2 regions of the Piscinibacter sp. PDB5-1 genome follow, and region 2 is predicted to be linked to the other one. Evidence: predicted binding sites of a transcription regulator. Region 2 holds the regulator's gene; the other holds the start of a gene.
The links. The regulator FliA, encoded in region 2, starts transcription of late flagellar genes. The targets are predictions, from matches to a motif close to CTAAAGTTTNNNNNNNNNNNGCCGNTA.
Positions count from the first base shown of each region.

Region 1: AC1KAT_RS13005 (tandem-95 repeat protein) is a predicted target of FliA. The motif match lies at 6,044-6,070, and genes of this name have one in related genera.

Region 1 covers NZ_JBWVZL010000003.1:18,533-34,479, forward strand. Annotated here, with positions in the region: gene AC1KAT_RS13005 (tandem-95 repeat protein) at 1-5,805, opposite strand, end outside; gene AC1KAT_RS13010 (sensor domain-containing diguanylate cyclase) at 6,394-8,208, shown strand; gene AC1KAT_RS13015 (sensor domain-containing diguanylate cyclase) at 8,361-10,280, shown strand; gene AC1KAT_RS13020 (HlyD family type I secretion periplasmic adaptor subunit) at 10,344-11,726, opposite strand; gene AC1KAT_RS13025 (type I secretion system permease/ATPase) at 11,737-13,944, opposite strand; gene AC1KAT_RS13030 (NUDIX hydrolase) at 13,947-14,492, opposite strand; gene AC1KAT_RS13035 (fumarylacetoacetate hydrolase family protein) at 14,630-15,352, shown strand; gene maiA (maleylacetoacetate isomerase) at 15,385-15,947, shown strand, end outside.
Region 2 covers NZ_JBWVZL010000002.1:460,738-476,684, reverse strand. Annotated here, with positions in the region: gene flhF (flagellar biosynthesis GTPase FlhF) at 1-1,343, shown strand, start outside; gene AC1KAT_RS09525 (MinD/ParA family ATP-binding protein) at 1,406-2,188, shown strand; gene AC1KAT_RS09520 (RNA polymerase sigma factor FliA) at 2,209-2,922, shown strand; gene AC1KAT_RS09515 (methyl-accepting chemotaxis protein) at 2,951-4,318, shown strand; gene AC1KAT_RS09510 (hypothetical protein) at 4,359-5,051, opposite strand; gene AC1KAT_RS09505 (SIMPL domain-containing protein) at 5,062-5,718, opposite strand; gene AC1KAT_RS09500 (LysR substrate-binding domain-containing protein) at 5,774-6,631, opposite strand; gene AC1KAT_RS09495 (DUF6506 family protein) at 6,730-7,035, shown strand; gene AC1KAT_RS09490 (class I SAM-dependent methyltransferase) at 7,123-7,890, shown strand; gene AC1KAT_RS09485 (hypothetical protein) at 7,909-8,310, opposite strand; gene flgM (flagellar biosynthesis anti-sigma factor FlgM) at 8,392-8,709, opposite strand; gene flgA (flagellar basal body P-ring formation chaperone FlgA) at 8,825-9,568, opposite strand; gene flgB (flagellar basal body rod protein FlgB) at 9,746-10,162, shown strand; gene flgC (flagellar basal body rod protein FlgC) at 10,187-10,594, shown strand; gene AC1KAT_RS09460 (flagellar hook assembly protein FlgD) at 10,614-11,288, shown strand; gene flgE (flagellar hook protein FlgE) at 11,345-12,607, shown strand; gene flgF (flagellar basal-body rod protein FlgF) at 12,729-13,466, shown strand; gene flgG (flagellar basal-body rod protein FlgG) at 13,614-14,396, shown strand; gene AC1KAT_RS09440 (flagellar basal body L-ring protein FlgH) at 14,422-15,096, shown strand; gene AC1KAT_RS09435 (flagellar basal body P-ring protein FlgI) at 15,161-15,947, shown strand, end outside.

The sequences.
Region 1 (15,947 bases), on a different contig from region 2:
ACCGGAGCCGGCGACCAGGGAGAAGACGTTGCCACCGTCGCCGGACAGGGCGTCGTTGGTGGCAACGGTGCCGACGAAGGGTGTGTCCTCGGTCGCATTGACGGTGTCGGCCACAGCGGCAGGCGCGTCGTTCACCGACGCCACGTTGATCGTGACGGTGGCGGTCGAGGTGCTGCCGTCGGCGTCGGTCAGCGAGTAGCTGAAGCTGTCGGCGCCGTTGAAGTTGGCGTTCGGCGTGAAGGTGAAGGTGCCGTCGGTATTGAAGACGATGGAACCGTTGGCCGGACCGGAGCCGGCGACCAGGGAGAAGACGTTGCCACCGTCACCCGAGAGGGTGTCGTTGGTGGCGACGGTGCCAACGAAGGGTGTGTCCTCGGTCGCATTGACGGTGTCGGCCACGGCGGCCGGCACGTCGTTCACCGACGCCACGTTGATCGTGACGGTGGCGGTCGAAGTGCTGCCGTCGGCGTCGGTCAGCGAATAGCTGAAGCTGTCCGGGCCATTGAAGTTGGCATTCGGCGTGAAGGTGAAGGTGCCATCGGCATTGAAGACGAGGGAGCCGTTGGCCGGGCCAGAGCCGGCGACCAGGGAGAAGACGTTGCTGCCGTCACCCGAGAGGGTGTCGTTGGTGGCGACCGTGCCGACGAAGGGTGTGTCCTCGGTCGCATTGACGGTGTCGGCCACAGCGGCCGGCACGTCGTTCACCGAAGCCACATTGATCGCAACGGTGGCTGTCGAGGTGCTGCCGTCGGCGTCGGTCAGCGAGTAGCTGAAGCTGTCGGCGCCGTTGAAGTTGGCGTTCGGCGTGAAGGTGAAGGTGCCATCGGCGTTGAAGACGATGGAGCCGTTGGCCGGACCGGAACCTGCAACCAAGGTGAAGACGTTGCCGCCGTCACCCGAGAGGGCGTCGTTGGTGGCGACCGTGCCGACGAAGGGCGTGTCCTCGGTCGCATTGACGGTGTCGGCCACAGCGGCCGGCACGTCGTTCACCGAAGCCACGTTGATCGCAACGGTGGTTGTCGAGGTGCTGCCGTCGGCGTCGGTCAGCGAGTACTGGAAGCTGTCTGCCCCATTGAAATTAGCGTTGGGCGTGAAGGTGAACGTGCCATCGGCATTGAACACCAGCGAGCCGTTGGCCGGGCCGGAGCCCGTGACCAGTGAGAAGACGTTGCCACCGTCACCCGAGAGGGTGTCGTTGGTGGCGACGGTGCCGACGAAGGGCGTGTCTTCCGTGGCATTGACCGTGTCGGCCACAGCAGCCGGCACGTCGTTCACGGAAGCGACGTTGATGCTGACCGTTGCGGTGGAGGTGCTGCCGTCCGCGTCGGTCAGCGAGTAGCTGAAGCTGTCCGCGCCGTTGAAATTGGCGTTCGGTGTGAAGGTGAAGGTGCCATCGGCGTTGAACACGAGCGAGCCATTGGCCGGGCCGGAGCCCGTGACCAACGCAAAGACATTGCCGCCGTCTCCCGACAAGGTGTCGTTGGTGGCGACGGTGCCGATGAAGGGGGTGTCTTCAACGGCGGAAACCGCATCGGCCACGGCTGTGGGAACGTTGTTGACAGATGCGACGTTGATCGAAACCGCGGCAGTGGACACATCACCATTGGCATCGGTCACCGAGTAGCTGAAGCTGTCCGCGCCGTTGAAGTTGGCATTCGGCGTGAAGGTAAAGGTGCCATCGGCATTGAACACCAGCGAGCCGTTGGCTGGGCCAGAGCCGGCGACCAAGGCGAAGACGTTGCCGCCGTCGCCCGAGAGGGTGTCGTTGGTGGCGACGGTGCCGACGAACGGCATGTCTTCCGTCGCGTTGACCGTGTCGGCCACGGCGGCCGGCACGTCATTCACAGATGCGACGTTGATCGAGACGGTGGCGGTCGAAGTGCTGCCGTCGACGTCGGTCAGCGAGTAGCTGAAGCTGTCGGCGCCGTTGAAGTTGGCGTTCGGTGTGAAGGCGAAGGTGCCATCGGCATTGAAGACGAGGGAGCCGTTGGCCGGACCGGAGCCGGCGACCAGGGCGAAGACGTTGCCACCGTCGCCCGAGAGAGAGTCGTTCGTGGCGACGGTGCCGACGAAGGGCGTGTCTTCCGTTGCGTTGACCGTGTCGGCCACAGCGGCCGGGACGTCGTTCACCGAAGCCACGTTGATCGCAACGGTGGCCGTCGAGGTGCTGCCGTCCGCGTCGGTCAGCGAATAGCTGAAGCTGTCGGCGCCGTTGAAGTTGGCGTTCGGCGTGAAGGTGAAGGTGCCGTCGGTATTGAAGACGATGGAACCGTTGGCCGGACCGGAGCCGGCGACCAGGGAGAAGACGTTGCTGCCGTCACCCGAGAGGGTGTCGTTGGTGGCGACGGTGCCGACAAAGGGCGTGTCTTCCGTCGCGTTGACCGTGTCGGCCACGGCGGCCGGCACGTCGTTCACCGAAGCCACGTTGATGCTGACCGTGGCTGTCGAGGTGCTGCCGTCCGCGTCGGTCAGCGAATAGCTGAAGCTGTCCGCGCCGTTGAAGTTTGCATTCGGCGTGAAGGTGAACGTGCCGTCGGCATTGAACACCAGCGAGCCATGGGCCGGACCCGAGCCAACGACCAACGCGAAGACGTTGCCACCGTCGCCCGAGAGGGTGTCGTTGGTGGCGACGGTGCCAACGAAGGGTGTGTCTTCCGTGGCATTGACGGTGTCGGCCACAGCAGCCGGCACGTCGTTCACGGAAGCGACGTTGATGCTGACCGTTGCGGTCGAGGTGCTGCCGTCAGCGTCGGTCAGCGAGTACTGGAAGCTGTCGGCGCCGTTGAAGTTGGCATTCGGTGTGAAGGTGAAAGTGCCATCGGCGTTGAACACCAGCGAGCCGTTGGTCGGGCCGGAGCCAGCGACCAGCGAGAAGACGTTGCCGCCGTCACCTGAGAGGGTGTCGTTGCCAGCGACGGTGCCGACGAAGGGTGTGTCCTCGGTTGCATTGACCGTGTCGGCCACAGCAGCCGGCACGTCGTTCACGGACGCGACGTTGATGCTGACCGTGGCGGTCGAGGTGCTGCCGTCGGCATCGGTCAGCGAGTACTGGAAGCTGTCTGCCCCATTGAAATTGGCATTGGGCGTGAAGGTGAAAGTGCCATCGGCGTTGAAGACGATGGATCCGTTGGCCGGGCCGGAGCCGGCGACCAGCGAGAAGACGTTGCCGCCGTCGCCCGAGAGGGTGTCGTTGCCAGCGACGGTGCCGACGAAGGGCGTGTCTTCCGTGGCATTGACGGTGTCGGCCACGGCAGCCGGCACGTCGTTCACAGAAGCCACGTTGATCGCAACGGTGGCCGTCGAGGTGCTGCCGTCGGCATCGGTCAGCGAGTACTGGAAGCTGTCTGCCCCATTGAAATTGGCGTTCGGGGTGAAGGTGAAGGTGCCGTCGGCGTTGAACACCAACGAGCCGTTGGCGGGGCCGGAGCCGGCGACCAAGGAGAAGACGTTGCCACCGTCACCCGAGAGGGTGTCGTTGCCAGCGACGGTGCCGACGAAGGGTGTGTCTTCCACCGCAGCGATGGTGTCGGCCACAGCGGTCGGCACGTCGTTGACTGAAGCGACGTTGATGCTGACCGTGGCAGTCGAGGTGCTGCCGTCCGCATCGGTCAGCGAGTAGCTGAAGCTGTCCGCGCCGTTGAAGTTGGCATTCGGCGTGAAGGTGAACGTGCCGTCGGCATTGAACACCAGCGAGCCATGGGCCGGACCCGAGCCAGCGACCAACGCGAAGACGTTGCCGCCATCACCCGACAGCGAATCGTTCGCCGCCACGGTGCCGACGAAGGGGGTGTCTTCGACGGCGTTGACGGTGTCGGCCACGGCGGCGGGCACGTCGTTGACGGCGGCCACGTGGAGGGTCAGGCGGTTGGGCGCGAGGTCGAAGGCGCCGGCGCTGTCTTGCACGCTGAACGTGAAGTTGGCGTAGGGCGCGCCGTTGCCGTTGATGGCAGGCACGAACACCAGCGAGCCGCTGGCGATGTCTGCGGCGCTGACCACCTGGCCGGCGGCCACGGGCGTCCCGTTGAGCAGCAGGCTGCCGGCAGCGGGCAGGCTGTCGATGCGCACGGCCTGCAGGGTCTGGCCGGCGTCGCTGTCATTGAAGCCGAGGTCGGCGGTGGTGACGGTGTAGCTGCCGTCTTCGAGCAGCGTGCGCGTGGTGTCGGCCCCGGTGGGCGGCACGTTGGGCTGCACGTTGACGGTGACGGTCGCGGTGTCGCTCGCGCCGCTCGGGTCGGTGACGGTGTAGGTGATGCTCACCGGGCCCGAGACGCCAGGGGTCGGCGTGAAGACGAGTTGGCCGCCCGGGGTGAGGCTCACGCTGCCCTGGCTGGGGTCGGCCAGCGTGGGGCTGCTGACGGTGAGGGTGTCGCCATCGGCGTCGCGGTCGTTGGCGCGCACGTCGAGGGTGACGGGCGTGTTGAAGGGCGTCGAGGCCACGTCGTCGCCGGCCACGGGGGCGTCGTTCACCGGGGTGACGGTGATGTCGAGCGGCGCGGTGCGCGAGGCGGTGCCGTCGGTAACGGTGTAGGTGGCGGTCGGCACGGGGCCGTTGAAGTTCGGCGCGGGCGTGAAGGTGTAGCTGCCATCGCCGCGGATCACGAGCGTGCCCACGCCGGGCACGGTGGCGGTGGCGCCGGGCGCGAAGCTGCCGGGCACGCCGGCGACGGTGAACTGGCTGACCGTGAGCACGGTGCCGGCATCGATGTCGCTGTCGTTGGCGAGCACGTTGCCGCTGGCCACGCCGTCCTCGGCAACGGTTGCGGTGTCGGCCACCGCCACGGGGGCGTCGTTGACCGGCAGCACGGTGACGGGCAGCGTGACGGGCGTGGACACCGCGCCTTCGTTGTCGGTCACGGTGAAGGTGATGGCCGTGTTGCCGTTGAAGTTGGGCGCGGGCACGAAGACGAGGCTGGCAGCGTCGCTCGGGCTCAGCGGCGTGCCGGCGGTCACCGGCGTGCTGCCGTCGGCAAGGTAAAGCGTGCCGTTCGAGGGCAGGGTGGTCACGGTGACGCTGGTGACGGTGCCGTCCACGTCGGTGCCTTGCAGGCGCACGGGCAGGGGGGTGTCTTCGTCGCCGCGGATGACGACGTGGCTGCCCACGGGCAGGTCGTTCACCGGGGTGATCGACACGGCCACCGAGCCGGGCGTCGAATTGCCGCCCCGGTCGTCGGTGACGACGAAGCCGATGCTCGTGTTGCCGACAAAGTCGGCCGGCGGCTGAAAGCGCAGGTCTGCGGCTTGCGCGGGTGTCAGCGCCTGGCCGACGACGACTGGCGTGGTGCCATCCGCCAGAAAGAGCTGGCCGCCCGGGGGCAGCGACGTGACGGTGACGCTGACGACACGGCCGTCGGGGTCGTTGCCGGCCAGCGAGATGGGCAGGGCCGTGTCTTCGGGGCCGAAGATGCTGCCGGGCGTGGCCGTGGGCAGGTCGTTCGGGGTGCGCTGCAGCTCGGGCGCGCGGGTGTCAGTTTCTTGCGAGCGCTGGGCGCCTGCCGTGTTGTCGGTCGAAAGGCCGGCCGGCGACACCGCCTCGGCGATGCGGCCCACGCGCAGCCCGGGGGTGAGGCCACCGCCGTCACCGGCGGCCAGGCCGGCGGCTGGCGCGACGTCGGGGGTGGGGCGGTCCAACTCGGCGATCACCCGGTCCACCTCGGCGGCGGCGGGGGCCTGGGCGACGCGGGTTTCGCCTTGCGGCTCGGTGGTCAGCTGAACGATGCCGTCCTGCGTCGTCAGGATGACGTCGCCCTTCTGCACGAAGTCACCGATCTTCAGCGGGCGTTGCTGACCGCTTGCGGTGCGCAGCATCGCCGATCCCCAGAGGCCTGTAACAGTCCCGGCGATGGTTTGAACGATGGTGGGCATGGAAAAACCTCGCTGTAACGGCTGCGCAGATGCGGGCGAGCATACCGGAGGGGTGCCCTCCTAAGGCGCCGAGAAGCGGGCAAAACCGTGATCAGATTCACCGCTTTTGCCAGGGAAAACGCCGATAAGGCGGTGGTCGGAAGCTGAGGCCTGGTTCTGGTCGACAGAGGTCTGTATTCGGTATCGGCACGCCCCCTGCAGACTTGAGGTTTGTGTCTTGTGTAATCAAATGTGTGTGCGTCACAAGACAACTTCGACACGCCGGGTCATCAAATCCCAAAGATGCACGCTTGCGCCGGCCAAATGCCCGTCACGTGTCACGAGTGCGTCGCCGCTTGGTCAACAATGCGAGTCACTTTGCGATCGATGCCCGCTGACGACGGGTCGAGCCCGCCCTTTGCCTTGACACGTGACGTGATCCCTTCTGCCCCCCGCCTGCACTGGCCCGCTCCTGCCTGGCGGTGGCTCGCTTGTCTGCTGTTCATATTGGGTGTCGGGTGGCAGGGGGCTGCGCAGGCGGCTCGCGACACGTTGGAGCTGCCGACCGGGGCCAGTTCGGTGCGCGTGGCCGGTGTCATCGACTATTTCGTCGAACTTCCCGACGCCGCGCCCCTGACTGCCGAGCAGGCGGCCACGTCCGACCGGTGGATGCGCTACTCGGGGCGGCAGGTCAACCTGTCGCGCCAGTTTCGCCCGGCATGGCTGCGCTTCAAGGTCGAAAACAAGGCAGACAGCCAGGCCTGGCTGCTGTCGGTGCCGTACCCGCTCATCGACGACTTGCAGTTCCACCAGCTCGACCCCGCCAGCGGTCGCATCGTCGCGAGCACCGCTTCGGGCATGGTGGCCCCGGCCCACAACAAGGGCAACGACACGGCGTATGTGTTCCCGCTGCGCCTGGCCAAGGGCGAGTCGGCGACGGTGCTGATCCGAGTGTCGAGCACGCAAGCCATCATCCTGCCCATGACTGTGTGGGAGCGCGACGCCTACCAGGCCGACCGCCACGTGCACAACTTCGTGATGGGGCTGCTGTTCGGCGTCTTGGCGATCATGCTGATCTACAACGCCAGCCTCTACGTCTTCACCCGCGACAGCAGCTACCTGGCCTACAGCCTCTACCTCGTCGCTGCGACGCTGTATGAGCTGGCGCTCACCGGGTACGGTGCCTTGTACCTGTGGGGCGATTACCGCTGGATGACCCTGCGCGGCTACGAGCTGACCGCCTGCTTGGCCTTCTTGTCGGCGACGGTGTTCTTCCGCGTCTTTCTCGACCTGCGCAACTGCAGGATCCGCCATCTGGTCTGGCTGAACAACGGCTTCGTCGCTTGCTGGGTGCTGGCCACGGTGCTGACGCTGGTGCAGCAATCGCCTTGGGTGTCGCTCAGCATCGCGCTGATCGGTCTGCTGGGCGGGATCGTGGCGGTTTATTCGTCGGTTTACCGGATGTTCCAGGGCAGCATCTCGGCGCGCTACTTCGCCATCGCGTGGTCGGCATTGCTGTTTGGCACGATGGTCTACATCCTGTCGCTGTTTGGCGTGATCGAAGGCAACTGGCTCACCGATTACGGCCAGCACCTGGGCTTCGTGATCGAGATCATGCTGCTCTCGCTGGCCCTGGCCGACCGCATCAAGCGCGACCGCGCTGCCCGCGACCGCGCCCAGGCCGAAACGCTGGCCCTGACGCACAAGGTGCAGCGCGAGCGTGAAGAGAAGATTCGCGCGCAAGAGCAGGCCATCGAGATCCAGACGCAAGCGAAGGAAGAGCTGGAGCTTCGCGTGCTCGATCGCACCGCCGAGCTCGAGCGCGCGATGAAGAACCTCGAAATCGCCAACGTCGAACTGGCCAAGCTGAGCGTGACGGACGCGCTCACCAAGGTGCACAACCGCCGCTATTTCGACGAAGTGCTCAAGCGCGAGCACGACCGGTCGGCGCGCACCCACGTGCCCCTTGCGCTGCTGCTGGTGGACATCGACCACTTCAAGAAGATCAACGACACCTGCGGCCACCTCGCCGGTGACGAGTGCCTGCGGCTTGTGGCGGCCACGCTCGCGTCCACGGTGGGGCGCTCGACCGACCTCGTGGCCCGTTATGGCGGCGAGGAGTTCGCGCTGGTGCTGCCGGCGACCAACGCCGAGCAGGCTGGCGAGGTGGGTGAACGGGTGCGCGAAGCCATCGAAGGCATCCAGTTCATCTACCGGGGCAAGCGCGTGCCTATCAGCGTGAGCCTGGGCGTGGTGGCCAAGGTGGTTCAGCCCCAGCAGACCGTGGTCGATTTCATCGCCGAGGCCGATGCCGCGCTCTACCGCGCCAAGGACACGGGCCGAAACCGCGTGGTGCTCGCCGCCTGAGCGAGCGGGCGTCCGGCGGGCGACTGCCGAGAGGCAATCCCCAACACATCTGCGGGAAAGCTTGCACCTCGTTGCGCGCGTGATGCGACAGAATGGGTCGCACATCCGGCGATGCCCATCCGGGCCCGTCGCCTCTTAGCTCTCCACATCTGATGCCCAAGCTGCGTTCGTGGGGCGGTTTGTTCTTCGCATGGCTGTTGGTGATCGCCGGAGCGGTTTCGCCGGTACATGCAGCCCCGCCCGCACCCGTGGTGCTCGGCGACTTCGACACCACCGTGCCCGTGATCGGCGGCGTCGACTACCTCATCGAAGACGCCGACCAGCCGCTGACGCGCGAGCAGGTGCTGGCGCCCGACATGGCCTCACGTTGGCAGCGTTATGCAGGGCGCCACGTGAACCTGGTGCTGCAACGCCGACCGGTGTGGTTTCGCTTCGAGCTTCAGAACAGGTCGTCGCGCAGCGGCTGGCTGCTGAACCTCAACTCACCGCTGCTCGAAGACGTGTCAATGGAGCAGTCCGACCCGGCCACGGGCGGCTGGCTGCCCACCCAGCGATCCGGCACCGAGGTGCCGGCCGACCAAAAGCTGTTCAAGCACCCCGAGCCGGTGTTCGAGTTGGCGCTGGTCGCGCGCCAGACCACGACGGTGCTGCTGCGTGTGCACACCGAATCGAGCTTTGTCATGCCGATGACGGTGTGGGCGCCCTCGGCCTTCGACGCCCACCGCTTCGACAATGGCGTGGCGATGGGCGTGCTGTTCGGCATCCTCGCGGTGATGCTGCTCTACAACGCGAGCCTGTTCGCGTTCACGCGAGACCGCAGCTACTTCGTCTACAGCCTGTACCTGCTGTCGATCGTGCTCTACGAGTTGTCGGTCACCGGCATGGGGCCGCTGTACCTGTGGCCCGACACGCGCTGGGCATTGAACCTGGGCTATGAACTCTTCGGCTCGCTCAGCTTTCTGCTGGCTACGGTGTTCTTCCGGCAGTTCCTGAACCTGCGCAGCATCGCCCCGACCCACCTGCGGCTCATCAACACCGCGCTCATCTCGTACTGGGTCGCCACCACAGCACTGATCTTCGTCTGGCGCAGCGAGGCGCTTTTCTACACCGCCGGGCTGGCCGGTCTGTTGAGTGGGGCGCTGGCCATCTATTCGTCGGCCGTGCTGATCTTCCTGGGGGTGCGCTCGGCGCGCTACTTCGCGATTGCCTGGCTGGCCATCGTCCTGGGCACCACGGCCTCGCTCTTGGCGGTGTATGGCGCGATCGAAAGCAACTGGCTCAGCGTCAATGGCCAGCACATCGGTTTCGTGATCGAGATGGTGCTGCTGTCGATCGCTCTGGCCGACCGCATCCGCCACGAGCGCGAACAGCGCGAACGGGCACAGCGCGAGTCGTTCGGTCTCTCGCTGGCCGTGCAGCGCGAGCGCGAGGAAAAGATCAAGGCACAAGAAGAAGTCATCGAAATGCAGGGCCGCGCCAGAGAGGAGCTTGAAAAGCGCGTGCTTGACCGCACGGCCCAGGTCGAACGTGCAATGAACGACCTCGAGCTTGCCAACGTCGAGCTGGCCAAGCTCAGCGTGACGGACTCGCTCACCCGCGTGCACAACCGCCGCTACTTCGACGAGGTGCTCAAGCGCGAGCACGAGCGCTCGGCCCGCGCCAGCGTGCCGCTGGCTTTGCTGCTGGCTGACCTCGACCACTTCAAGGTGATCAACGACACTTTTGGCCACCTCGCCGGCGACGAATGCCTGCGCCGCGTGGCCGCGGTGCTGCGCCAGGTGGTGGGCCGTTCGACCGACCTCATCGCCCGTTACGGCGGCGAAGAGTTCGCGCTCGTGCTGCCTGGCACCGGCCCCGAACAGGCCAGCGAAGTGGCCGAGCGCGTGCGAGCGGCGGTGGCTGGCATCGAGCTCATGAGCGGCAACCAGCGCGTGCCGCTGAGCATCAGCATCGGGTTGGCGGCCAAGGTGGCGCACCCGGGTGAGTCGGTGGCCGACTTCATCGGCGAGGCCGATGCGGCGCTTTACCGTGCCAAGAACGCCGGGCGCAACCGGGTAGCGATGGCGGCTTGAGGACGGGCGCGCCGGGTCGCCATTTGGCGGTGCGCCACGCCGTGATGGCGGGCGTCGGGCTCGTCAGCGCTCGCGCAGCGCGTAGGCCTTGGCCTTCAGCAGCGGCTTCAGCAGGTACGACAGCACCGTCTTGCGGCCGGTGAGTACGTCCACCTCGGCGGTCATGCCGGGGATGATCGGCAGCTTCTCGCTGAAATTCGAGCGGGTCGTCTTGACCCGAACCAGGTAGAACGCGTTGCCGCGCTCATCGACCACCGTGTCGGGGCTGATGTTCTCGACCACCGCGTCGAGCCCGCCGTAGATCGAGAAGTCGTAAGCGGTGAACTTCACCATGGCGGGCTGGCCGGGGCGGATGAACGCGATGTCTTTCGGCAGCATGCGTGCTTCGAGCACCAGCACGTCGTCGAGCGGCACGATTTCGACGATGTCCTTGCCCGGTTGCACCACGCCGCCCACCGTGTTGGCCAGCAGCCGCTGCACGCGGCCACGCACCGGTGACGTCACCTGTGACTTGTTGACGCGGTCGGCCAGGGCCACAGCGCCTTCGTTCAGCGCGTTCAGCTTGCCCACCACCTCGGCCAGCTCGCGGCGTGCTTCGTTGCGGAAGGTCAGCTCGGTCTCTTGGCTCTTGCGTTGCGCCTCGCCGATGGCCGCTTGCACGCGCGCGATCTGTGCCGTCGATTGTTCGGAGTCGCCGCGGCTGCGCGAGACCTCGCGTTCCAACCGCAAGATTTCGACCTCGGACACCGCGCCGCTGGCCAGCAGCGGGCGGGTCTTGTTCAGCTCTTGCTGCGCCGAGTCGAGCGCCCGCTCGGCTGCCGCCTTGCGCGAGCGCATCTCGGCCAGCTCTTGCTGGCGTTGCGCCAGCTGCTGGCTGTTGATGGACAGCATCGTGGCCAGCTCGTTGCGCTTGGCCTCGTAAAGCTGCTGCTCGCCGAGCACGATGCGCGCTTCTTCGGGGTCGCCCGTGCTGGTGGGCGGCACGAAGGGCGAGCCGTCCGACAGCGCGGTCAGCCGCGCCTGGCGCGCCCGCAGCGCAAAGCCTTGGGCCGCGCTCTCACGCACGCCGGACGTGGCCCGGGTTTCGTCGATGCGCAGCAGCACCTGGCCGGCCTCGACCACCTGGCCCTCTTGCACATGGATGCTCGCAACCACGCCGCCGTCGAGCGACTGCACGACCTGCAACTGCCGCGACGGGATCACCTTGCCTTCGCCGCGCGTCACTTCGTCGACATGCGCAAGTGCGGCCCACAGCAACAGCAGCGCGACGATCACCACGGCGGCCCGCACGATGGTCTGTGCACGCTGCGTTCGGCTGCGCGACATCACGGCGTCGGCTTCGAGCTCGAAGCTGCGAAAGCCCGTGCGCTGCGGGTCGTCGGGTGAGGGCGGCGGCTCTGACTTGAGCAGCTCGCGGATGCGGCCGAGGGCGGTGCGAAGGCTCATGGTCAGGCTTTCATGCGGCCCGCGCGATGCGCCCGCTCTGCAGCGCTTCCATGATGCGGTCGCGCGGGCCGTCGGCCACGATCTTGCCGCCGTCCACCACGATCACGCGGGTGACCATCGCCAAGAGCGAGGTGCGGTGCGTCACCAGCACCACCGTCTTGTTGTGCGCGAAGTGGCCGATGCTCTGCGTGATCTGCGCTTCGGTCGAGAAGTCCATCGCGCTGGTGGGTTCGTCGAGCAGCAGCATGGGGGCGTTGTGCAGCACCGCGCGTGCGATGCCGATGCCCTGGCGCTGGCCGCCCGAGAGCGACTCGCCGCGCTCGCCGACCGGCATGTCGAAGCCGCGCGGGTGGCGGTTGATGAAATGCGTCATGCCGGCGAGCTCGGCCGCGGCGACCACCGCCGAGTCGTCGGCGTAGGGCAGGCCGAAGGTGATGTTGTCGCGCAGCGTGCCGTAGAAGAGCGTCACGTCTTGCGACACGTAGCCCACGTTGCGGCGCACGTCGGCCGGGTCGAGCTGGCGCAGGTCGATGCCGTCGAGCAGCACCGCGCCCTCGGTCGGCTGGTACAGCCCCATGATGAGCCGCTGGATGGTCGACTTGCCCGAGCCCACGCGGCCGATCAGGGCCACGCGCTCGCCAGCGGTGATCTTGAAGCTCAGGCCTTCGAGCGCCGAGTCTTGCCGGTTGGGGTAGCTGAACTTGACGTTGCGGAACTCGATGTCGCCCTTGAGCTGCGGGCGCTGGACGAAGTTTTCGCCGACCGGCCGCTCGACCGGGTTGGCCATGATCTTGTTGAGCGACTCCATGGCCGTGCGGGCGCCCTGGTACTGCATCAGCAGGCCGACGATCTGCCCGGCCGGGGCCAGCGCGCGGCCGGCCAGCATGCTGGCGGCGATCAATGCGCCCATGGTCAGCTCGCGTTCGGCGATCAGGTAGACGCCGATGATCACGATGGTGACGGTGACGCCCTGGCTCAGCCAGCCCGTGCCGTAGCTCGCCGACGAGGTCAACTGGCGCATGCGCACGTTGATGCGCGCGAGAAAGGCGTTGGCGCGTTCCCACTTGGCCTGCACCACGCTTTCGGCGCCGAGCGACTTGATGGTCTCGATGCCCGTCAGGCTTTCGATCAGCGTCGCGTTGCGCTGCGCCGCCGCCTGGTAGGTGGTTTGCGACAGCGCATGCAAGCGGCTTTGCAGCACCCAGCCCAGCGAAAGAATGGCCACGAAGGCCACCACCACCGGCACCGCGAGCCACGGCGAGATCCACGCCAGCACGACCATGAAGAGCAGCGCGAAGGGCAGGTCGATCAGCGCAGTGACCGTGCCCGAGGCGATGAAGTCGCGCACCTGCTCGAAACCACGCAAGTTCGACGCGAACGAGCCCACCGACTCGGGCCGGGCTTCGAGCCGCATGCCCAGCACCTTTTCCATCAGCGTGGCCGAGATCTGCACGTCGATGCGCGCGCTGGCCTCGTCCACGAAGCGGCTGCGCAAGAGGCGCATGAAGAGGTCGCCGCACATGATGAGCAGCACGCCGATGGCCAGCGTCCACAGCGTTTCGACCGCGTTGTTGGGCACCACGCGGTCGTAGACGTTCATCGAGAACATCGGAAAGGCGATGGCGAACAGGTTGATCAGCAGCGCGGCCCACAGCACGTCGCGGTAGACGAAGCGCTGTTCGAGCACGGCGCTCCAGAACCAGTGCCGCTGCTTGACCTGCCGGACCTCGGGCGTGCGCGCATCGAAGCGGAAATGCGGGCGCACGAAGAGCACGATGCCGGCGAAGCGCGCGTCGAGGTCGGCGCGCTGCAGTTGCACCGAGCCCTGGCCGGTTTCGGGCAGCAGCACGCGGGCACTGCCGTCGTCGGCAAAGCCCAGCAACACGCAGGCGTTGTTGTCTTTCAGGATCAGGATCGCCGGCAGCGCAGCCGCGTCGATGCCGTCGAGCGTCAGCCGCTGCAGCTTGGCCGACATGCCGGCCCGGCCGGCGGCGCGCTGGGCCAGTTCGAGCGTGAGCTTGCCTTTGCCGAACTGGGTGCCGTCTTGGCCGAGCGGCAGGCCGGCCGACAGCGAGGCGCGCGACGCGCTCTGGCCGTGCAGCCGGCAGACCTCGACCAGGCAGTCGAGCAGCGGGTCGGGATGGATCAGGTCTTCGCGGAGGCGAACGGCCGCTGCCGGCGGCAGGGTGGAAGAGGGCGGAACACCGGGATCGCTCATCGTCAGCTGATATCGGCGCAGTGCACGCCGAATTGACCCCGTCGGCGGTCGTCGAAATATCGCACCAGGGTTTCCTTCACGGTGCGAAAGGCCAGTTCGTCCCAGGGGATGTCTTCTTCGCGGAAGAGCTGCGCCTCGATGGTCTCGGGGCCGGGGGCGAAGTCGGTGTCGCGCAGCCGGGCGCGGTAGAAGAGGTGGACCTGCCCGACCTTCACCACGTTGAGCACGGTGTACAGGCCTTCGAGGTCGATGCGGGCGCCGGCCTCTTCTTCGGTCTCGCGGACCGCGCCTTGCTCGGTCGTCTCACCCAGTTCCATGAAGCCGGCGGGCAGCGTCCACAGGCCGAAGCGCGGCTCGATATTGCGGCGGCACAGCAGCACACGGTCGTTCCAGATGGGCAAGGTGCCCACGACGTTGAGCGGGTTTTCGTAGTGCACCGTGCCGCAGCTGAGGCAGGTGGCGCGCTCGCGGTTGTCGTCGGCGGGCACCGCGTACTGAGTGGCCGAGCCACAGGCTTTGCAGTGTCGGATGCTGCGCACTTGAAACATGGCGGGCAGTGTAGGGCAGGGCACGCACGCGCAAGGCCTGGCAAACGCGGATGACTGTTGGGTTGTCGCGGCAATTGCTCGGCCGCATGCCGCTTGCGTGGCATCATCGCCCGAGGCCTGTTCAACCGCATCCGCCCATGAGTCATGTCTTGCCGCTGCCGCCCGTTCCCGTGGTTCCCGTCGCGGGGGGCGCACCGGGCGAGACCTTTCCCGTGCACCGCATCTACTGCGTCGGGCGCAACTACGCCGACCATGCCATCGAGATGGGCGGCACCGGCCGCGAGGCCCCCTTCTTCTTCATGAAGCCCGGCGACGCCGTCGTGCCGGTGGCCGAGGGCCAGACCGGCAAGGTGGGTTTCCCAAGCCTCACCAAAGACCTGCACCACGAGGTCGAACTCGTGGTTGCCATCGGCAAGGGCGGGCGCGACATCCGCGCCGCGCAGGCCATGGACCACGTCTGGGGCTACGCCGTCGGGCTCGACCTGACCCGGCGCGACCTGCAGGCCGCCGCCAAGAAAGAGGGCCGGCCCTGGTGCATCGCCAAGGGCTTCGACCAGTCGGCGCCGGTCAGCCCCATCCGCCCCGCCAACCAGTGCTACCTGAATGCCGCCACGGCCATCACGCTGGGCGTCAACGGCGCCCCCCGCCAGGGCAGCGTGCTGGGCAAGATGATCTGGAGCGTGCCCGAGATCATCGAGCACCTCTCGACCGCCTGGGACTTGCAACCGGGCGACCTGATCTTCACCGGCACCCCCGAGGGCGTGGCGCGCGTGCTCATCGGGGACGTGCTGCGCGCGCGCATCGACGGCGTGGGCACCCTGGCCATCGAGCTGGTCGAACGCGAGCCCTTCGCGGGCTGAGCCGCCACCCCCCGAGCCTTCTGAGGGATTGCATGGAGCTTTACAGCTACTTCCGTTCGTCGGCCTCGTTCCGCGTGCGCATCGCGCTGGCCTTGAAGGGCCTGGCGGCCGACTACCACCCGGTGCACCTGCTCAAGAGCGAGCAGCTCAAGCCGCCGTTCAGCGAGATGTCGGCGGCGCGCCTCGTGCCCGCGCTGAAAGACGGTGACACATGGCTGACGCAGTCGATGGCGATCATCGAATACCTCGACGAGACGCACCCTGAGCCGCCCCTGCTGCCGGGTGACGCGATCGGCCGGGCGCGTGTGCGCTCGCTGGCGCTCGACATCGCCTGCGAGATCCACCCGCTGAACAACCTGCGCGTGCTGCGCTACCTGGTGAACGACTTGAAGGTGTCCGAAGACGACAAGGACCGCTGGTACCGCCACTGGGTCGAAAGCGGGCTCGACACCGTCGAACGTCGCCTGGCGGGCGACCCGAAGACCGGCCGCTTCTGCCATGGCGACGCGCCGACGCTGGCCGACGTGTTTCTCGTGCCGCAGGTCTTCAACGCGCAGCGCATGAACTGCCGGCTCGACCACGTGCCGACCGTGAT
Region 2 (15,947 bases):
TGTCGTTCCAGGACTATGTGCGCGAGCGCATGCTCAAGCGCCGTCAGGCGGCGATGCGTGCCGAGCAGCAACACCTGGAACCCACGTTCGCCGAAACGCAGCAGCCCGAAGACCTGCCCAGCGCGCTCGAACAGCGCTTGGCTGCCCGCAGCGCCGAACAAGGCCACAAGCCCGCGCTGAGCGTGGTGCCCCCCCCGGCCGTGGCGCGTCGCCAAGCCCATGCCGCGCCGCCCCAGCCCATGCTGCGCGAGCCGCCGGTGCTGCGCGAAGAAGTGCGCACCGCCGAGCCCCTCGGCGCGGCCACCCCGGTGCACGCGCCGGTGCAATCGATGCCTTCGCTGGCCGACGCGCCGCTCGCCGCCAACCTGGCCTCGGCCCGCCGCGACCAGCAAGACATGATGAACGAGCTGCGCTCGATGAAGGGCCTGATCGAAGACCGATTCGGCGCGCTCGCCTTCATGGAAAAGATGCAGCGCAACCCCGCGCAGGCACAGATGACGCAAAAGCTGCTCGACGCCGGCTTCTCGCCCGCGCTGATCCGCAAGCTGGCCGAAAGCCTGCCCGCCGATGTGCCTGACGAAGGCGCTTGGTCGGCCAGCGTGCTCGAGCGCAACCTCATCACCTGCGAGGGCGAGTTGGCCCTCGAGGACCAGGGCGGCGTGTTCGCACTGATCGGCTCGACCGGCGTCGGCAAGACCACCACCACCGCCAAGATCGCCGCCGCCTTCGCGGCCAAGCACGGCGCGGGCAACCTCGGGCTCATCACGCTCGACGCCTACCGCGTGGCCGCGCACGAACAACTGCGCGCCTATGGCCGCATCCTCGGCGTGCCGGTGCACACCGCCCATGACCGCGCCTCGCTCGAAGACCTGCTGGAGCTGCTGTCGGCCAAGAAGATGGTGTTGATCGACACCGCCGGCATGGCGCAGCGCGACACCCGCACCCGCGAGCTGCTCGACATGCTGGCGCACCGCTCGATCCACAAGCTGCTGGTCGTCAACGCCGCGCAGCAGGGCGAGACCATCGAAGACGTGCTCGTCTCGTACCGCGCCGCCGCCTGCCGTGGCATCGTGCTGTCGAAGATGGACGAAGCAGTGAAGCTCGGCCCCGCCCTCGACGCGGTGATTCGCCACCGCCTGAAGGTCGTCGGCGTGGCCAACGGCCAGCGCGTGCCCGAAGACTGGCACCGCCTGTCGGCCCACGCGCTGGTGCACCGCGCGCTGCGCGCCAACACCGGCCCCGCCTACCGCATGGACAGCATCGACGTGAACCTCGTGTTCACGGCCCGCCACCCGGTGCCGCGCGCCCAGCCGCGCGGTGGGGTGTCGTCGCTGCACATCTGACCCGAACACCGACGTTCACGCCGACCGCTTCCCGCCACGCTCGACCTTCGCATCGACGCTTCATGTACGAAGACTTCCAATCATCGTTTCCGGCCGACCAGGCCGACGGCCTGCGCCGCATGTTCGCCCACGCCCGCACGCGCTTCGTGCCGGTGGTGGCGAACCCGAACATGGCCTTCGGCGGCGTGATGCTCGAACGCCTGTGCACCGCCTTCGGTGAGCTCGGCGCGCACGTGTTGGTGGTCGATGCGGCCGACCGCTCGCCCGCGCCGGCCGAGATCGCGCAGATCGACCTGTCCGAATGCATCGAGGCCTTGTCGCCGCAGGTGAGCTACCTCGCCGCCCGGGGCCTGCCGATCCGCCACGTCAACGCGCAGGGCTCGACGTCGGCCTTCCTGCAAGCCGTGGCCGACGCTGCGCCGCACGCCGACGTGGTGCTGGTGCACGCCAACGAGTCGGACCTGTGCCGCCTGTTCATGCGCAGCGAGGCCCGCCCGCTGCTGCTGGCCGACGACCGGCCCGCCAGCGTGACCCATGCTTACGCCGCCATGAAGCTGCTGACGCAACGCGCCGGCCTCGTGGTGTACGACCTGCTGCTGTGCGCCGCGCCGAGCTCGCCGCGCGCCGAGCGCATCGCGATTCAACTGGCCACTTGCGCCGACGACTTCCTGGGCGTCGTGCTGCGCAACTGGCTGCATGTGGACCCGGCGTCCAACGCACGCGATGCGGCCCCCGCCGCGCTGCGTGCCTGGGCGCGCGAGACCCTGCAACCCGATCACGGCCCGATGGGTTCGGCGGCCCTGCCGCTGGCGCAGACAGGCAGCCTGTACCGCCAGGCGCACTGAAGAGATTTCTGGAGCTGACCATGTACACAGCCAAAGGCCAACTCGACATGAACTCGATGCTCAAGCAGTACAGCCCGCTGGTGCGGCGGCTTGCGCATCAGATGATTGCGAAGCTGCCGGCCAACGTCGAGATCGACGACCTGATCCAGGTCGGCATGATCGGGCTGACCGATGCGCTCTCGCGCTTCGACAAGGAGCAGGGGGTGCAGTTCGAGACCTTCGCCACCCAGCGCATCCGCGGCGCCATGCTCGACGAGCTGCGCGGCAACGACTACCTCTCGCGCGGCACCCGCAAGCAGCAGCGCAGCATCGAGTCGGCCGTGCACAAGCTCGAACAAAAGCTCGGCCGTGCGCCGGCCGAGAGCGAGATCGCCCGCGAGATGGGCGTGAGCCTCACCGAATACCAGGAGCTGCTCGGCAAGGTGCGTGGCACCCAGCTCGTGTACCTCGAAGACATGTCAGGCGACGAGGGCGACAGCGACTTCCTCGACCGCCACGTCACCGACGAAGGTGCGAACCCGCTCGCCCAACTGTCGGACCAGCGCATGCGCGAAGCGCTTGTCGAAGGTATCAAGACGCTGCCCGAGCGCGAGCAGTACGTGATGAGCATGTACTACGAGCACGACATGAACCTGAAAGAGATCGCCGCCGTGCTGAAGGTCACCGAGTCGCGGGTGTGCCAGCTGCACAGCCAGTCGATCGCCCGCCTGCGCGTCAAGCTGCGCGAGTGGTAAGCAGCGCGCGAGTGCGTCCGGTGGTGCGATGTTCAAGCTGTTGAAGCGGTCCCAGGCCGTGGTGGCTGCCCCCGTGGCGGCCGAAAAGAAAGAAGAGTCTTCTGCGCAGGCCGCTGGCGACCTGCGCGAAGCGGTCCGCTCGATCGGCCAGCAGGCCTCGACCATGGGGCGCGAAGCGGCCGAGGTGCGCGGTGTCATCGACGACACGCGCAAGAACTCCGAGCGGCAGGCGCAGGCCGTGTCTGACCTCGGCGCGCAACTCAAAGATGTCAACGCCGCGCAAGACGCGATCAGCAGCGTCAACAGCGCCAGCCTGGAAGCCATGTCGCGCGCACGCCGTGCCGTCGAAGACGTCGGCACCGAGGTGTCGGGCATCGTGGACTCGCTGCGCGCCGTGGCCGATGCAGCGACCGAAATCACGCAGATTGCGCTGCAAACGCGGCTCGTGGCCTTCAACGCCTCGGTCGAGGCCAAGCGTGCCGGCGAGGCCGGCCGCGGCTTCGGGGTCGTGGCCGAAGCCGTGCGCGACCTGGCCTCGAAGGTCGAGGGGTCGTCCAAGGCCATCATGGGCACGGTGAAAGAACTCGACAGCCGCATCGAGGCCCTGGCCCGCGAGATTTCTTCGCAAGGCGGTGCCAAGGCGGGGCAGGGCGCGTTCCATCGCGCGCTGGGCGAGGTCGAGGACGGTGTGTCGAGCATCACCGCCGCCGCCGAGAAGAGCCGCGCCATTTGCGCCGGCCTGGACGCGCAGATGTCGTCCATCGAAGCCGAGATGCACGAGACGAGCCGCTCGCTCGACGTGGCCCTCACGCGCAGCGAATCCTTCCTGACCGTCTCGGAGCACCTCATCGAACTGGTGGCGCATTGCGGCATCGAGACCGAAGACACGCCGTTCATCCGCGCGGCCATCGAGGCGGCAGGCCAGATTGCGCAGCTGCTCGAAGACGCATTGCGCACGGGCACCATCTCAGAGGCTGAACTCTTCGACGAGGCCTACCAGCCCATCCCCAACACCAACCCGGCGCAGCACACGACGCGCTTCGTGCCGCTGGCCGACCGGCTCTTTCCGCAGGTGCAAGAGCGTGTGCTCGGTTTCGACAAGCAGGTGGTCTTCTGCATTGCGGTGGACCGCAACGGCTATGTCGCCACGCACAACCAGATCTACTGCAACCCACAGCGCGGCGACCTGGTTTGGGACACGGCCAACAGCCGCTACCGCCGCATCTTCAACGACCGCACCGGCCTCGCCTCGGCCCGCAACACGCGGCCCTTCCTGCTGCAGACCTACCGTCGCGACATGGGCGGCGGCAAGTTCGTGCTGCTGAAAGAAGCCGCCGCGCCCATCACGGTGAATGGCCGCCACTGGGGCGGCTTGCGGGTGGCGTTCAAGTTCTGAGCGCGCGGGCGCTCGCCGGGTGAAGCCGTTCGCCCGGTCGCTACCAGCGCGAGAACGGCACCGCGCCCGGCGGGCAACGCGGCGCATAGCTCAGCGTCACGCGGGGGTTGCCCTTGGCGGCGGCAAAGTCGCGGTCGAAGCCGCATTCCGACAGAAAGTCGCGCAGCGGCGCCAGGGCGTTCTGCCGGCAATACCTCTTTTGATCCACCCGCAGCAGGCATGCGCCTTTCGGCGGCACCGGCGGGTGCTGCGGGTCGAGCGCCGCAAGGCGCGCCAGCATCTTGTCGAACACATCGGGCGCTTGGCCCGCAGGCCCGCCGGGCATCCAGAAACTGCGCTGCCCCGAGACCTGGCTGAACACCAGCAGGCGGTCGCCCACGCGCCCGGGGTCGCCCGCGTAGTTGCAGTTCATGTGGTCGTCGCTCAAGGGCGTGACGATCGGCGCTAGCGCGTACGAAGGGTCGCCCTTCAAGACCCGCAGCGTCTTCATCGTCAGGGTGTGCTTGCGGCCCCGGGGGATCTTTTCGACGTCGAGCCGGGCGACTTCGAGCAAGGCGACGTGCGTGAAGCGCGCAAAGGCGTCCACCGCTTCTTCGTCGAGCGGCGGTTGCTCGTAGTTCGCCGGTCGCCACGGCGGCTGGCAGGCGAAGGCCGGGCCGGCGAGCGCCAGCGTCACCGCCAGGGCGGCCCACGGGCGGGTCGGAAAACCTGTCACGACGCTCAGGGCAGGCATCGGTCGGCGATCAGTACGTGGAAGCGCGGTCGAGATAGAACGTGGCTTCGATGCGCGCCGACACCGGGATCACGCCCGGCTCGATCGCCGCGCCATCGTGGCCCGCGGTGGCCAGTGCCCGTGCGCCTTGCATGGGGTCGTCGCCCTGCATCGCCACCACCGAGTACACGCGCCCGAGGCGCACGTTGAACTGCCGCGCGATGGACGCGGCCTTCTGCTTGGCGTCGTCGATGGCCTTGGCCATGCACGACTGCTCGGCCACGGTGCGGTCACTCAGGCGAGCGGTGACGTGCAGCAGGCGGTCCACCGGCACGGCGAGCAGGCGTTCGGCCAGTGCGTCGAAGGCCCGCGGGTTGCGCAGCTTCAGTTCGACATGGCGCTCGGCTTCGTGGCCGGCGTCGCGGGTCTCGCCGTCGCGGTGTTCGCGGTGCGGGCCGACCGTGAGGTTCGAGGCGCGCACGTCGCGCGGGTCGAGGTCGAACTCGCGGGTGATGTCGATCACACGGGCGGTGCGGGCGTCCACGTCGGCCTTGGCGAGCACGGCCGTGTCGGCCACATGGGTGAGCCAGACGCTGAACTCGATCAGGTCGGGTTCGTATTCGAGCGTGGCTTCGCCGATCACGGTGACGTGTTCGGTGCTGGGCGAGCTGGACTGGCGGCTGTTCATGCGGGTCTCCCTCCGGTTGTTTTTGATTCGCCGTGCAATGTACAAGCCTCGCGCGTCAGATGGCCGCGCACGCCAAGGCCGCAGCCGAGGGGTTGCCAGGCAGCCAGCGATGCACCTGCACGCGCAAGGCCAGGCCCTTGGGCGCATCGACCACCACCACCCCGGCGGGCGCGCGGCGCGCCAGGTTGTCTTGCAGCAGGGCCAGCCCGACGCCGGCTTCGACCAGCCCGAGCGCCACCGAGGGGTCGGCCGCCTCGGCCACCACCCGGGGCGTGAAGCCCGCTTGCCGGCACGCGGCCAGCCACTCGTCGCGCCCGAGCGGCGACACGCTGGCCGGCAGCGTGATGAAGCCTTCGCCGTCGAGCATGGCCGCGCTGGGCCGCTGCCGGGCCAGCGCATGCCCGGCAGGCACGGCCAGGCGCACGGCCTCGTCGGCCAGCAGGGCGCTGCGCAGGCCAGAGCCTTTGGGGGCGGCGCTGTGGGCGAAGCCGAGGTCGATCTCGCCGGCCTGCAGCGCGGCCAGTTGTTCGGCCGAACGCAGGTTGCGCAACTCGATGCGGGTGTCGGGCATCGCCTGCCGCACGGCCTGCAGCGCCGCTTTCAGCACGCCGCAGTGCACAGCGCTTTCGACGAAGCCGATCACCAGCGGCGGCACTTGGCCCCGGGCTTCGTCTTCGAGCCGCCGGGCGTGGTCGAGCAGGCTGCGCGCACGGTCGAGAAACGCGTGCCCCAACGGCGTCAGCTTGAGCCGTTGGCGCGAGCGTGCGAAGAGCGCGACGCCCAGCCGCGCTTCGAGCGCGAGGATCTGCCGGCTCAGCGGCGACTGCGACAGGTGCAGCCGCTCGGCCGCGCGGGCGATGCTTTCGGTTTCGGCCACGGCGACGAAGTAGTGCAGTTGCTGAAGATCGAGCATCAGACCTCCAATGCAATAAGTCTGACGAATTCAGACGTAGACGATCTTATGTGATCGCCTCAGCATGCCGGGCATTTCCACTTCCCACAGGGCTGCACATGGCACTCACCCGATTCGGCTTCATCGTCACCGGCGCCGGGCTCGACGCGCGCACGCACCGGCAGGTGATGGCGTCCGAGGGCTTTCAGATGATTGCGGTCGGCATCTCGCAGCCGGCCGATGCGCTGCCGGTGGCGCGCCGCCTGGTCGAAGACGACGGCATTCAGCTGCTGGAGTTGTGCGGTGGCTTCGGCCCGGTGTGGACGGCGCGGGTGCTCGAGGCCATCGCCCATCGCGTGCCGGTCGGCGCGGTGGCCTACGGGCCCGAGGCCATCGACGCGATGCATGCGCTGTTCAAGCGCTGACGCGCTTTCATGCGCGGCCCACGGGCCGAAGCGGCGCACAAAGGCGCGCGGGCATACTGGCCGCCCACTCGACCGACCCGCACGCACTTGCTGATCTGGCCTCTTCCTGCCTTGCTGACCTGGGCTGCTGCCTGGGCCTTGTTCATGGGGCTGCGCAGTGCCGGTGTCGCGCCATGGTTGGCGCTGGTGCTGCCCACGCTGCTGGGCGCGGTGCTGTCGGTGCTGGGCAGCACGCGCTGGCGGCGGGTGTTCATCGCGCTGGGCTTTCCGCTGTCGGCGCTGGCCTCGGGTTTGGCGGGCGCGCTGCCCGCCTGGGCCTGGCTGCTGCCGCTGGCGGTGCTGCTGGCGCTGTACCCGGTGCACGCGTGGCGCGATGCGCCGGTCTTCCCGACCCCCCGGGGCGCGCTGCGCGGCCTGGACCAACTGCTGCCTTTGCCTCCCGGCGCACGCATCGTGGACGCCGGTTGCGGCCTGGGCGACGGCTTGCGCGAGTTGCGTGCCGTGTACCCCGACGCCCGCCTCGACGGCTGGGAGTGGAGCTGGCCGCTCACGCTGCTGTGCCGCGGGCGCTGCCGGCTGCAGGGGCTGCGCGCCGAGGTGCGCCGGGCCGACATCTGGCGCGCCGACTGGTCGGGACACGACCTCGTCTACCTCTTCCAGCGGCCCGAGAGCATGCCGCGTGCGCTTGAAAAGGCCGACGCTGAGATGAAGCCGGGCAGTTGGCTCGCGAGCCTGGAGTTCGAGGCCACCGGCGCGCAGGCTCAGGCCGTGCACCGTTGCCCGGACGGGCGCTCGGTGTGGCTGTATCAGCTGCCGCTGAAAAAGCGAAAGGCCCCGCAGGGCCTCGTTCGCTGAAGCGGGACGCGCCGAAATTCAGGCTTGAATCGCCCCACCGCGCAGGCCGCCGCGCTCGGCGGTGCCCAGGGCCGAGTAGATGCCGGCCTTGTTGTCGCGCGGCATCAGCACGTCGATGGCGCGGTCGAGGGCGGCGGTGGCGCGGGCCAGCGATTCACGCTGGGCGGCGACCTGGCCGCCGGCGTTCATCAGGCGTTGGCGCAGCGGCGAGGGCACCGGGCCCTTGCGTGCAGCGTGCGTGAACTGATCGACCGCATGCGCGAGCGCACGGTGCAGTTCGGTGGCATGGGTGTCGATGGCGGCGACGTCGCGCGTGCGCAGGGCGTCGCCGAGTGCGGCCAGGTGGGTCTCAACCGCCGCGAGCGTGGTCTCCAGTTCCGGCGTGAGCGCGGGCGTCGGTGTGGCGGGAGACTGCTGCATGAGGAACCAAATAAGTGCAGGGCAAAGGGGCCAAGAAGGGGCACGGGCCGGGCGGCCGGTGAGAGCCGCCCGCGCGGGTCGTCAATGCGAGACCTTGCCCAGCGCTTCTTTGGCGTTGGCGATCAGCCGGTCGGCAATGGCTTCGGCGTTGATCTCGAACTTGCCGTCGGCGATGGCTTGCGTGATGCGTGCCACCTTGTCGGCGTCGAATTCAGCGTTCGAGCCTTCCAGCAAGCTGGTGGCCGTGCTCGACAGGGCGACCTGCGCGCTGGCTTCAAGCGCGCCGGCGTCGGCCGGGGTCGAGGGGGCACCGGGCGTCTTGGCGGCTTCGCCCGCGCCAACTCGGCCGGGTTGGGCCGGGGCGATCGCGGGTTTGTCTGCGGGGTTACCGACTTTCATGATGGACTCCTACGCCCGGGTGAAGCACCTGGGCCTGCAACATGGACGGTGTATCGGCCCGCCCGGCCGAAGACTTTAGAACTTTTTGAGTTGGCGTCTGTTACCGGGTCTGTTCTCACAGCGCGATCTCCACCAAGCGTTCTCCGACCGGCCGGCCGATCACCACACGCCCACTTTCGAGTCGGACGCGAGCCTGCTGGCCCTCGACACCGGAAGTGATCGCTTGGCCACCGCTGGCGATGGCGAAACCCGCGCCCACCGCGCGAATGCGCACCACCTCGCCGGCGGCGAACCACTGGCGCACTTTCAGGTGCATCTCGCGCAGGCCCTCACCCGCAAGCACGGGCCGGGCCAGGGTGCGGCCGACCGGCGGTTCGTCATCGCCCGCCAGTGCGGCGCTCGATTCCGCCGCCAGGTCGATTTCGGCGCGGCGTAGGTCGTCTTGAGCGATCACATGGCCCGCAGGCAGCGCACTGCGCGTCACCCAGGCCGGGCCGAACACGCGCACCGTGGCGGGCAGCGACACATTCCAGCGCTTGGCGCCTTCGGTGCAGCGCAGGCCCACGCGGGTCTTGCCCCAGGGCTTGCTGCCGAAGGGCAGGTAGGGCTGCAGCTGCGCGCAGGCGGCCAAGCGCAGGCGAGGGTCGAGTTGGCCGATTTCGATCACCAGCTTGTGGCCCTCGGCCGCACCGCTGGTGTGCAAGAAGGCACGCAGTTGTTCGGCGGTGGTGACATTCATCACGAACGCATCGGCCGGCGCCGGCTGGGCGAGTGCGAAAGGGGCGCACAGCAACCACGCGGCCAGCGCCGCCAGCAGCGTGAGGCCACTTGAAAGCCGGGTGAATAAAGACTTGTCCACGCTGCCACTGTAGAGAGACATGCCCGAGCGGCAGGCTTTGAATTGACGCGCAAACGCGCCGCTATTCCCCCTAATGTTTTCGAGGGTGCTCAACACAATCCTTCACATCGCCCCATCAGGTCATGCGACCGCGGGGCCCCCGGCAGCGATGCCGACCGATGGAGAGGGATTGCCATCATGTTGAACCGATTGACCCAGACGCTCGACTTCCACGGTGAGGCGCTCAAGCTGCGCTCGGAACGCCAGCGCCTGATCGCCAGCAACATCGCCAATGCCGACACGCCGGGCTACATCGCCCGCGACATGGACTTCACCAAGGCGCTGCAAGAAGCCACCGGTGCGATGGCCCCGCACGCGGCGCTGAAGGCCACGGCCTCGGGCCACATCCCGACCGCGGGCGGCATCGGCGGTGCGCGTGCCGAGCCGAACCTGCTGTATTCGTCGGCCAGCCAGACCAACCTCGACGGCAACTCGGTGGACATGGACCGCGAGCGCGCCGCCTTCGCCGACAACACCGTGCGCTTCGAAGCGACGCTGCGCTTCATCAACGGCAACGTGCGCACGATGCTCGACGCCATCAAGGGCGCGCAGTAAGCGCAGCGCTGAAGGAGCCAATCCATGTCGATGTTCAACGTCTTCAACGTCTCTGGCAGCGCGATCAGCGCGCAGTCGCAGCGGCTCAACGTGGTCGCCTCGAACCTGGCCAACGCCGACACCGTGGCCGGCCCCGACGGCCAGGCCTACAAGGCGCGGCAAGTCACCTTCCAGACGCAGCTCATGGGCGCGGTGGGCGCGGCCGGCGTCACGGTCAGCAACATCAGCGAAAGCCAGACCCCGGGCCGCCGCGTGCACGACCCCAAGCACCCGCAGGCCGACGCCGAGGGCTACGTCACCTTCAGCAACGTCAACGCGGTGGAAGAGATGGTCAACATGATCTCGGCCTCGCGCTCGTACCAGAACAACATCGAAGTCATGAACACGGCCAAGAGCCTGTTGCTCAAGACCTTGCAGATGGGCCAGGGCTGAGTCGCCCTAAGGAACCGCTATGACCACCATCAACAACAGCACGCTGGACAGCATCAACGGCACCAACCTCGCCGGCGGCAAGACGACCACCGCCAACGACGCCGCCTCGGCCGACCGCTTTCTCAAGCTGCTCGTCGCGCAAGTGCAGAACCAGGACCCGCTGAATCCGATGGACAACGCGCAGGTCACCAGCCAGATGGCGCAGATCAACACCGTGACCGGCATCGAAAAGCTCAATACCACGGTGGGCGGTCTGTCGTCGCAGTTCATGCAACTGCAAGCGCTGCAAGGCGCGTCGCTGGTGGGCCACGACGTGGTGGTGCCCGGCGACCGCCTGGCGTTCATCGCCGCCACCGACACGGTGCCTGCCACCGCCACTGGCGGCTTCGAGCTCAGCTCGGCCGCGGACAACGTGACGGTCGAAATCCTGAGCGCCTCGGGCCAGCTGGTGGACACCGTGCAACTGGGCGCCGCCGGTGAAGGCCTGCACGGCTTTGCGTGGCCGTCGGGCAGCCACGCCGCCGACAGCGGCATGAAGTTTCGCGTGATCGCCACGCGCGGCAGCGTGAAGTCGGACGTGACCGAGCTGGTGCGCGACACCGTCAAGGCCGTCAGCACCAAGGGCAACACGCTCAACCTCGAACTCGCCGGCATGGGCACCGTGGCTTACGCAGACGTTCGCTCGTTCAACTGACGCCGCAGACGTTCGTTCACCGACACCTCGCAAACTGATTCACTGAGGACAACCCCATGAGCTTCCAACAAGGTCTTTCCGGTCTCAACGCCACGGCCAAGAACCTCGACGTCATCGGCAACAACGTCGCCAACTCGAACACCTTCGGGGCCAAGGCCTCGCGCGCCGAGTTCGCCGACATGTACGCCAACGCGATGAACGGCACCGGCGCGAGCGCAGTGGGCATCGGCGTGACGGTGGCGGCGGTGGCGCAGCAGTTCTCGCAGGGCAACATCACCACCACGGCCAACTCGCTCGACCTCGCCATCAACGGCGCGGGCTTCTTCCAGGTGAGCGACGGCACCAACCCGACCATGTACACCCGCAACGGCCAGTTCAAGCTGGACCGCGAGGGCTACCTCATCAACAACCAGCTGCAGCAGCTGATGGGCTACACGGCCGATGCGCAGGGCGTCATCCAGCCCGGTCAGGCCGTGCCGCTGCGCCTGCCCACCGCCGGCATCGAGCCCAATGCGACCACCGAGGTCAACATGGAACTGAACCTCGATTCGCGCGCGCAGGTCACCTTGCCGACCTCCGGTCCGCAGATCGACTTCAACGACCCGACCACGTACAACAACGCCACGTCGGTGACGGTGTACGACCAGCGGGGCCAGAACGTGGCGCTGACTTACTACTTCCAGAAGTCGGCCACCGACGAGTGGAACGTCTACATCGCAGCCAACGGCCAGTCGATCCTCGATGACGGCGGCACGCCGCCGATCCCGCAGCCGGTGGTCGCGGGCATGACCTTCGACGACACCGGGGCCGCGCCCACCGCGCCGGTCTTCCCGATGACCTTCACCGTGCCTGCGAGCACCGTGGTCCCGCTCGAAATCGCCGACATCGAACTCGACTTCTCGACCGCCACGCAATACGGCGCCGGCTTCGGCGTGACCGACCTGTCGCAGGACGGCTATGCGCCGGGCCAGCTGTCGGGCCTGGTGGTCGAGCGCGACGGCATCGTGATGGCGCGCTACTCGAACGGCCAGAGCCGCCCGGCCGGCCAGATCGAACTGGCGAACTTCCGCAACCCGCAGGGCCTGCAGCCGATGGGCGGCAACGCCTGGGCGCGCACCTATGCCTCGGGCGAACCGGTGCTGGGCACGCCCTCGCAAGGGAACATGGGCGTGCTGCAAGCCGGCGCGCTGGAAGAGTCGAACGTGGACCTGACCGCCGAGCTGGTGGCCATGATGGTCGCCCAGCGCATCTACCAGGCCAACTCGCAGACCATCAAGACGCAGGACCAGGTGATGCAGACCCTGGTCAACATGCGCTGATCTGACTGACTGAGGCACCCATGCTGAGCCAACGTCACCGGGCCGCCGCGCCGGGCCGCCCCAAGCAAGGCCCGACCCTCTCGGAGGGGCGTTCGACGTACTCGGCGAACGGGGAGTCCACATGGACCGCATGATTTACCTCTCGATGTCGGGGGCGAAAGCCACCATGCAGCGGCAAGACGTGCTCGCCAACAACCTGGCGAACGTGTCCACCCCCGGCTTTCGGGCCGAGCTGCAGGCGTTTCGCGCGGTGCCGGTCAACGGCAGCGGCGCGAGCACGCGCGTGTACTCGCTCGAAACCACCACCGGCTACGACGCGACGCCCGGGGTCATCACCAACACCGGCCGCAGCCTCGACGTGGCGGTCAAGGGCAACAGCTGGCTCGCCGTGCAATCGCTCGACGGCACCGAGGCCTACACGCGCGGCGGCTCGCTCGACATCAACGCCGACGGCACGCTCGTGACGCGCAGCGGCCTGCCGGTGATGGGCGACGGCGGCCCGGTGCAGGTGCCGGCCAACGCGACCGTGAGCATCGGTGCCGACGGCACCATCGCCGCGCGCGGTGCCGACGGCCGCAGCACCAACGTCGGTCGCCTGAAGATCGTCACGCCCGAAGCGCCCTTGCAGCGTGGCGACGACGGCCTGTTTCGCAGCGCCGACGGGAACGACCTCGAAGCCGATGCCGCGGCCCGCGTGCAAGAGGGCGCGCTCGAAGGCTCGAACGTCAGCGCCGTCGAGACCATGGTCTCGATGATCGCCGCCGCCCGCCAATTCGAGTCGCAGATGAAGATGCTGCAGACCGCCGAAGCGGATGAACGTGCGGCCTCGCAACTGCTGTCCAACGCAGCCAACCGCTAAGAAGGCATGAATAAACCTACTGCGCGTCTCGATCTTGCGCCTGCGCTCCTCGCCGTACGCCTGTACGGCTGCGCTGCTCGCCGCAACCTCGAAGCGCTCGCTACGGTTTCTTCATACCTTCTGTTTTGAGTCGAAGGAGAAAACACCATGATGCGTTCCCTGTGGATTGCCAAGACCGGCATGGAGGCTCAGCAGACCCAGCTGGACCACATCTCGCACAACCTCGCCAACTCGGCGACCAACGGCTACAAGAAGTCGCATGCGGTCTTCGAAGACCTCATGTACCAGAACCTGCGGCAGGCCGGCGCGGCCAACACCGAGCAGACCACGCTGCCCACCGGCCTGCAGGTCGGCCTGGGCACGCGCGCGGTGGCCACCTCGCGCAGCTTCACGCAGGGCAACATGCAGCAGACGGGCAACTCGCTCGATGTGGCGATCCGCGGCAACGGCTTCTTCGAAATTCAAATGCCCGATGGCACGGCCGCCTACACCCGCGACGGCACTTTCCAGGTCAACGCGCAAGGCCAGCTCGTCACGAACAACGGCATGCCGGTGCAGCCGGGCATCACCATTCCGGCCAACGCGCTGAGCGTGACCATCGGCGCCGACGGCACGGTGAGCGTCACACAGTCGGGCCAGGCGCAGCCGACGGTGGTCGGGCAGTTGCAACTGACCAACTTCGTGAACCCGGCCGGCCTCGACCCCAAGGGCCAGAACCTCTACACCGAGACCGCGGCCTCGGGCACGCCCACCACCGGCGCACCCGATGCGGCCGGCCTGGGTGCGCTGCAGCAGGGATTCGTCGAGACCTCGAACGTGAACGTGGTCGAAGAGCTGGTCGGGATGATCCAGACCCAGCGCGCCTACGAACTCAACTCCAAGGCCATCCAGACCTCGGACCAGATGCTGCAGCGCCTGACGCAGCTCTGACCACCTCTTTCTGCGAGACCCCGCCATGAACGCCCTTCGCCTCGTCGCCGCCGCCTGCACCTTGCTGGCCGGTGGCTGCAGCACGCTCTACCCGCTGCCCAAGGTGGACGTGGCCCCCACCACTCAGGTGCGGCCGCAACCCGCGCCCGTGCCGGTGGTCGCCAACGGGTCGATCTTCCAGGCGGCGCAGTACCGCCCGCTGTTCGAAGACCACCGGGCGCGCCTGGTCGGCGACACCGTCACGGTGCAGATCGTCGAGAAGGTCAGCGCCAGCCAGAAGAGCACCAGCTCGATCGACAAGGGCGGCGCGGTCGAGGGCAGCATCTCGGCGCTGCCGCTGATCAACCCGAATTCGTTCGCCCGTGCCAGCGTGTCGGGCGCGATGACCAACACCTTCGCCGGCAAGGGCAGCACCGAGAACACCAACGACTTCTCGGGCACCATCACCGCGACCGTCACCGACGTGCTGGCCAACGGCCACCTCGTCATCACCGGCGAAAAGCAGATCGGCGTGAACCACAACGTGGACGTGCTGCGCTTTTCGGGCCAGGTCGACCCGCGCTCCATCCAGCCGGGCAACAGCGTCGCCTCGGCGCAGATCGCCAACGTGCGCATCGAGCACCGCGGGCGTGGCGCCCAGGCCGATGCAAACGGAATAGGGTGGCTGGGGCGCTTCTTTTTGAACGTTTTGCCCCTTTAAGTTTCTTGAGAATCGGTCGTACGGGGCTGCCTTCTTCCAGGCCCGTCCCAGCGAGGTACGACCCATGCAATCCCACTTTCTCGACAAGCTGCTGCGGGCCCTGATCGGTCTGACCTTTCTCGCCGCCAGCGCCGCGCTGTGGTGGCCCTGGCCGGCGCAGGCTGCGCGCATCAAGGAAGTGGCGTCGGTGCAAGGCGTGCGCGCCAACCAACTGGTGGGTTACGGCCTCGTCGTGGGCCTCGACGGCACCGGCGACCAGACCACCTCGGCCCCCTTCACCGCGCAGAGCCTCAACGCGATGCTGCAGCAGATGGGCGTGACCGTGCCGCCCGGCACCAACATGCAGATCAAGAACGTGGCGGCCGTGATGGTCACCGCGCAACTGCCGGCCTTCGCCCAGCCCGGCCAGACCATCGACGTGAACGTCTCGTCGCTCGCCAATGCCAAGTCGCTGCGCGGCGGCATGCTGATCGCCACGCCGCTCAAAGGCGCCGACGGGCAGGTCTACGCACTCGCGCAGGGCAGCCTGATCGTCGGCGGCGCCGGTGCCTCGGCCGGCGGCTCGAAGGTGCAGATCAACCACCTGAGCGCCGGGCGCATCCCCGAAGGCGCGACGGTCGAACGCTCGGTGGCATCGCCGCTGAACCAGGGCGAGTTCGTGCAGCTCGACCTGAACGCGACCGACTACAACACCGCACGCGAAGTGGCGCGCGCCATCAACAAGAAGATGGGCGAACTGGTGGCCCAGCCGCTCAACGGCCGCGTGGTGCGCGTGCGCATGCCCACCCAGCCCGAGGCCCGCGTGGGCTTTCTCGCCGACATCGAAAACCTGCAGCTTGACCTGGCCGCGC